Regions from separate parts of the Bacillus sp. FSL H8-0534 genome, predicted to be linked through region 1. Evidence: a T-box and tRNA genes for the amino acid it is inferred to sense, from the RefSeq annotation. Region 1 holds a T-box; the other regions hold tRNA genes.
What was found. A T-box is a leader RNA that pairs with one kind of tRNA and senses whether it is charged. The one in region 1 lies ahead of ileS2 (isoleucine--tRNA ligase), so its partner is inferred to be a tRNA-Ile.

Region 1 (2,267 bases):
TTTTTTCGTTCTCCAGTCATGTGGATAAGAATGCGTAATAAATGTTAATTTTAATAACGCTCCAACTTCTTCTAATTTTTCCGTAATTGGCTTATTAGCTTTATCATAGAATAGACCTTCAAATCCAGGTGCTTCACTTGTTAATACACCTTTATCATCAACTGGGCAAAGAACTTCTAATCCATATTGTTTCCCAACAAGGAAATCGTCTTCCCCATGTCCAGGTGCTGTATGTACACAACCTGTACCAGCATCTGTTGTAACGTGCTCACCAAGCATAACTAAAGAATCACGCTCATAGAATGGATGCTTCGCAACTGTATACTCAAGTTCGCTACCTTTAACTGTTTTCACAACTTCAGCATTTTCCCACTCTAACGTTTTAGAAACTGTGTCAAATAGTTCAGAAGCAATAATATATTTTTCATCATTTACTTTCACAATGCTGTATTCAAGTTCTGGATGAACAGAAATACCTAAGTTGGCTGGTAATGTCCAAGGTGTTGTTGTCCAAATGATAAATTTCTCGTCGCCCTCTAATACGTCTTTTCCGTCTTTTACAGGGAATGCCACATAAATAGATGCTGACTTTTTATCATTGTATTCAATTTCAGCTTCAGCTAAAGCGGATTCACTTGTCGGAGACCAATAAACTGGTTTTTGTCCTTTATAGATATAACCTTTTTTCGCCATTTCACCAAATACTTTAATTTGCTGCGCTTCATAAGCTGGCTCTAAAGTAATATATGGGCGATCCCAATCAGCACGCACACCAAGACGTTTAAACTGTTCACGTTGGCGATTCACTTGTTCGTATGCATACTCTGCACATAGTTTACGGAATTCTGCAACCGTCATTTCTTTACGTTTTACACCTTTATTTGTTAAAGCTTGTTCAATTGGTAAACCGTGTGTATCCCATCCTGGTACATATGGTGCACAGTATCCAGTCATTGATTTGTAACGAACAATAAAATCTTTTAATACTTTATTTAACGCATGTCCCATATGAATGTCACCATTCGCATATGGAGGACCATCATGCAGTACAAATAAAGGACGACCTTTTGTATGTTCTTGTACCTTTTCATAAATGTTCATCTCAGCCCATTTTTCTTGCATTGCAGGCTCACGCTTTGGTAAATTCCCACGCATTGGGAATTCTGTTTTCGGCATTAGTAATGTATTTTTATACTCCACGCTTAATTCCTCCTCGAATGTATAAAAGAAAGACCCTAAAAAATGGAATAAAAAAGAGACTTTCTCATCCCCAAAAAAGGGACGAGAAAGTCTCCCGCGGTACCACCCTAGTAGACCGTACACGTATGCACAAAGTCCTCTTTATATTCTTAACGCGAATATACGCCTACGCTTACTTTTTTGTTCAGCGCGGAACTCCAGGGTGATATTCCCATTTATCTCCTTATCCTGAGCTTACACCGTCCTCAGTTCGCTATATAAGGTATGAAAAAGGTACTTATCCCTATCTTCGTTTTTCTTAATAAATATGTTGTTTAAAATTATATGTAATAATGAGAAAAACGTCAAGCTTACACTGTTTCTTCTTTCTTTAATAGCTCGTCCACTTCTTCTTCTAGCTCAATTAATTTGTCCCAATCATCGTTGTTTAACATTTCAAGCTGTGCTTCTAATAACATACGGAAACGCGTACGGAATACTTTCGCTTGTTTCTTTAGCTCTTCAATATCAAATGCAACTTTTCTTGATTTTACTAAAGCTTCATTAATGATACGATCTGCATTCTTTTCTGCTTCACGTACAATTAATTTCGCTTCTTTTTGTGCATTACGCTTTACTTCTTCCGCCGCTTCTTGTGCAACAACGATAGACTTATTTAGCGTGTCTTCAATGTTAGAAAAATGATCTAATTTACCTTCTAGTTGAGCAACTTTTTCTTCTAATGCTTTTTTCTCGCGAATGACCAATTCATAATCTTTGATGATCTGATCAAGAAACTCATTTACTTGATCCTCATCATAGCCACGGAATCCGCGACCAAATTCTTTGTTATGAATATCTAATGGTGTTAACGGCACAAACGCCACCTCCAAGTAGTTATCTGAATTTTCCTCTTTTAATTATATCTTTTCTTCGACAAAATAAGGGATTTTCCTTCTAAAAAACCAATCATTTTAGTATACCATACAAAACTCGCCATTTGTCGCGTTTCGTTTTTCCTTCTACAGAAAATAATTTACTCCGGCCATATCCCCTAATTGAAAAAACATCACCCGGAAAACACTCAT
Region 2 (2,267 bases), 1.6 Mb from region 1:
TTCTGGTCTGTAACTGACACTGAGGCGCGAAAGCGTGGGGAGCAAACAGGATTAGATACCCTGGTAGTCCACGCCGTAAACGATGAGTGCTAAGTGTTAGAGGGTTTCCGCCCTTTAGTGCTGAAGTTAACGCATTAAGCACTCCGCCTGGGGAGTACGGCCGCAAGGCTGAAACTCAAAGGAATTGACGGGGGCCCGCACAAGCGGTGGAGCATGTGGTTTAATTCGAAGCAACGCGAAGAACCTTACCAGGTCTTGACATCCTCTGACAACCCTAGAGATAGGGCTTCCCCTTCGGGGGCAGAGTGACAGGTGGTGCATGGTTGTCGTCAGCTCGTGTCGTGAGATGTTGGGTTAAGTCCCGCAACGAGCGCAACCCTTGATCTTAGTTGCCATCATTAAGTTGGGCACTCTAAGGTGACTGCCGGTGACAAACCGGAGGAAGGTGGGGATGACGTCAAATCATCATGCCCCTTATGACCTGGGCTACACACGTGCTACAATGGACGGTACAAAGAGCTGCAAGACCGCGAGGTGGAGCTAATCTCATAAAACCGTTCTCAGTTCGGATTGTAGGCTGCAACTCGCCTACATGAAGCTGGAATCGCTAGTAATCGCGGATCAGCATGCCGCGGTGAATACGTTCCCGGGCCTTGTACACACCGCCCGTCACACCACGAGAGTTTGTAACACCCGAAGTCGGTGGGGTAACCTTTTTGGAGCCAGCCGCCTAAGGTGGGACAGATGATTGGGGTGAAGTCGTAACAAGGTAGCCGTATCGGAAGGTGCGGCTGGATCACCTCCTTTCTATGGAGAATTGATGAACGCTGTTCATCAATATAAGTTTCCGTGTTTTGTTTTCGTTTAGTTTTGAGAGTTCAATAAACGTATTGACTCTTAAAAGATAATATGATATAAAATAATTCTGCAATTTGTATGGGCCTATAGCTCAGCTGGTTAGAGCGCACGCCTGATAAGCGTGAGGTCGATGGTTCGAGTCCATTTAGGCCCACCATACAATTTGGGGCCTTAGCTCAGCTGGGAGAGCGCCTGCCTTGCACGCAGGAGGTCAGCGGTTCGATCCCGCTAGGCTCCACCAAAACGCTATTTTACATAGCATGGTATGTTCTTTGAAAACTAGATAACAGTGTAGCTCATATTTTTTTTAATTTTAGTTTGGTTAAGTTAGAAAGGGCGCACGGTGGATGCCTTGACACTAGGAGTCGATGAAGGACGGGACTAACGCCGATATGCTTCGGGGAGCTGTAAGTAAGCTTTGATCCGAAGATTTCCGAATGGGGAAACCCACCATACGTAATGGTATGGTATCCTTACCTGAATACATAGGGTAAGGAAGACAGACCCAGGGAACTGAAACATCTAAGTACCTGGAGGAAGAGAAAGCAAATGCGATTTCCTGAGTAGCGGCGAGCGAAACGGAATCTAGCCCAAACCAAGAGGCTTGCCTCTTGGGGTTGTAGGACATTCTATACGGAGTTACAAAGGAACGAGGTAGACGAAGCAGCCTGGAAAGGCTCGTCACAGAGGGTAACAACCCCGTAGTCGAAACTTCGTTCTCTCTTGAATGTATCCTGAGTACGGCGGAACACGTGAAATTCCGTCGGAATCTGGGAGGACCATCTCCCAAGGCTAAATACTACCTAGTGATCGATAGTGAACCAGTACCGTGAGGGAAAGGTGAAAAGCACCCCGGAAGGGGAGTGAAAGAGATCCTGAAACCGTGTGCCTACAAATAGTCAGAGCCCGTTAATGGGTGATGGCGTGCCTTTTGTAGAATGAACCGGCGAGTTACGATCCCGTGCGAGGTTAAGCTGAAGAGGCGGAGCCGTAGCGAAAGCGAGTCTGAATAGGGCGTTTAGTACGTGGTCGTAGACCCGAAACCAGGTGATCTACCCATGTCCAGGGTGAAGTTCAGGTAACACTGAATGGAGGCCCGAACCCACGCACGTTGAAAAGTGCGGGGATGAGGTGTGGGTAGCGGAGAAATTCCAATCGAACCTGGAGATAGCTGGTTCTCCCCGAAATAGCTTTAGGGCTAGCCTTAAGTGTAAGAGTCTTGGAGGTAGAGCACTGATTGAACTAGGGGTCCTCATCGGATTACCGAATTCAGTCAAACTCCGAATGCCAATGACTTATCCTTAGGAGTCAGACTGCGAGTGATAAGATCCGTAGTCAAGAGGGAAACAGCCCAGATCGCCAGCTAAGGTCCCAAAGTGTGTATTAAGTGGAAAAGGATGTGGAGTTGC
Region 3 (2,267 bases), 1.6 Mb from region 1:
CATGGGTAGATCACCTGGTTTCGGGTCTACGACCACGTACTAAACGCCCTATTCAGACTCGCTTTCGCTACGGCTCCGCCTCTTCAGCTTAACCTCGCACGGGATCGTAACTCGCCGGTTCATTCTACAAAAGGCACGCCATCACCCATTAACGGGCTCTGACTATTTGTAGGCACACGGTTTCAGGATCTCTTTCACTCCCCTTCCGGGGTGCTTTTCACCTTTCCCTCACGGTACTGGTTCACTATCGATCACTAGGTAGTATTTAGCCTTGGGAGATGGTCCTCCCAGATTCCGACGGAATTTCACGTGTTCCGCCGTACTCAGGATACATTCAAGAGAGAACGAAGTTTCGACTACGGGGTTGTTACCCTCTATGACGAGCCTTTCCAGGCTGCTTCGTCTACCTCGTTCCTTTGTAACTCCGTATAGAATGTCCTACAACCCCAAGAGGCAAGCCTCTTGGTTTGGGCTAGATTCCGTTTCGCTCGCCGCTACTCAGGAAATCGCATTTGCTTTCTCTTCCTCCAGGTACTTAGATGTTTCAGTTCCCTGGGTCTGTCTTCCTTACCCTATGTATTCAGGTAAGGATACCATACCATTACGTATGGTGGGTTTCCCCATTCGGAAATCTTCGGATCAAAGCTTACTTACAGCTCCCCGAAGCATATCGGCGTTAGTCCCGTCCTTCATCGACTCCTAGTGTCAAGGCATCCACCGTGCGCCCTTTCTAACTTAACCAAACTAAAATTAAAAAAAATATGAGCTACACTGTTATCTAGTTTTCAAAGAACATACCATGCTATGTAAAATAGCGTTTTGGTGGAGCCTAGCGGGATCGAACCGCTGACCTCCTGCGTGCAAGGCAGGCGCTCTCCCAGCTGAGCTAAGGCCCCAAATTGTATGGTGGGCCTAAATGGACTCGAACCATCGACCTCACGCTTATCAGGCGTGCGCTCTAACCAGCTGAGCTATAGGCCCATACAAATTGCAGAATTATTTTATATCATATTATCTTTTAAGAGTCAATACGTTTATTGAACTCTCAAAACTAAACGAAAACAAAACACGGAAACTTATATTGATGAACAGCGTTCATCAATTCTCCATAGAAAGGAGGTGATCCAGCCGCACCTTCCGATACGGCTACCTTGTTACGACTTCACCCCAATCATCTGTCCCACCTTAGGCGGCTGGCTCCAAAAAGGTTACCCCACCGACTTCGGGTGTTACAAACTCTCGTGGTGTGACGGGCGGTGTGTACAAGGCCCGGGAACGTATTCACCGCGGCATGCTGATCCGCGATTACTAGCGATTCCAGCTTCATGTAGGCGAGTTGCAGCCTACAATCCGAACTGAGAACGGTTTTATGAGATTAGCTCCACCTCGCGGTCTTGCAGCTCTTTGTACCGTCCATTGTAGCACGTGTGTAGCCCAGGTCATAAGGGGCATGATGATTTGACGTCATCCCCACCTTCCTCCGGTTTGTCACCGGCAGTCACCTTAGAGTGCCCAACTTAATGATGGCAACTAAGATCAAGGGTTGCGCTCGTTGCGGGACTTAACCCAACATCTCACGACACGAGCTGACGACAACCATGCACCACCTGTCACTCTGCCCCCGAAGGGGAAGCCCTATCTCTAGGGTTGTCAGAGGATGTCAAGACCTGGTAAGGTTCTTCGCGTTGCTTCGAATTAAACCACATGCTCCACCGCTTGTGCGGGCCCCCGTCAATTCCTTTGAGTTTCAGCCTTGCGGCCGTACTCCCCAGGCGGAGTGCTTAATGCGTTAACTTCAGCACTAAAGGGCGGAAACCCTCTAACACTTAGCACTCATCGTTTACGGCGTGGACTACCAGGGTATCTAATCCTGTTTGCTCCCCACGCTTTCGCGCCTCAGTGTCAGTTACAGACCAGAAAGTCGCCTTCGCCACTGGTGTTCCTCCATATCTCTACGCATTTCACCGCTACACATGGAATTCCACTTTCCTCTTCTGCACTCAAGTCTCCCAGTTTCCAATGACCCTCCACGGTTGAGCCGTGGGCTTTCACATCAGACTTAAGAAACCACCTGCGCGCGCTTTACGCCCAATAATTCCGGATAACGCTTGCCACCTACGTATTACCGCGGCTGCTGGCACGTAGTTAGCCGTGGCTTTCTGGTTAGGTACCGTCAAGGTGCCAGCTTATTCAACTAGCACTTGTTCTTCCCTAACAACAGAGTTTTACGACCCGAAAGCCTTCATCACTCACGCGGCGTTGCTCCG

Region 2: it has a tRNA-Ile gene. The T-box ahead of ileS2 (isoleucine--tRNA ligase) is inferred to sense a tRNA for this amino acid. The anticodon was not compared.
Region 3: it has a tRNA-Ile gene. The T-box ahead of ileS2 (isoleucine--tRNA ligase) is inferred to sense a tRNA for this amino acid. The anticodon was not compared.

Annotation. Positions count from the first base shown of each region.
Region 1 is NZ_JBBOUC010000001.1:4,699,902-4,702,168, reverse strand. It holds gene ileS2 (isoleucine--tRNA ligase) at 1-1,200, opposite strand, end outside; T-box leader at 1,275-1,499, opposite strand; gene divIVA (septum site-determining protein DivIVA) at 1,551-2,057, opposite strand; gene MHH71_RS24095 (YlmH family RNA-binding protein) at 2,149-2,267, opposite strand, start outside.
Region 2 is NZ_JBBOUC010000001.1:3,108,691-3,110,957, reverse strand. It holds rRNA gene MHH71_RS15980 (16S ribosomal RNA) at 1-807, shown strand, start outside; tRNA gene MHH71_RS15975 (tRNA-Ile) at 939-1,015, shown strand; tRNA gene MHH71_RS15970 (tRNA-Ala) at 1,024-1,099, shown strand; rRNA gene MHH71_RS15965 (23S ribosomal RNA) at 1,179-2,267, shown strand, end outside.
Region 3 is NZ_JBBOUC010000001.1:3,089,017-3,091,283, forward strand. It holds rRNA gene MHH71_RS15850 (23S ribosomal RNA) at 1-741, opposite strand, end outside; tRNA gene MHH71_RS15855 (tRNA-Ala) at 821-896, opposite strand; tRNA gene MHH71_RS15860 (tRNA-Ile) at 905-981, opposite strand; rRNA gene MHH71_RS15865 (16S ribosomal RNA) at 1,113-2,267, opposite strand, start outside.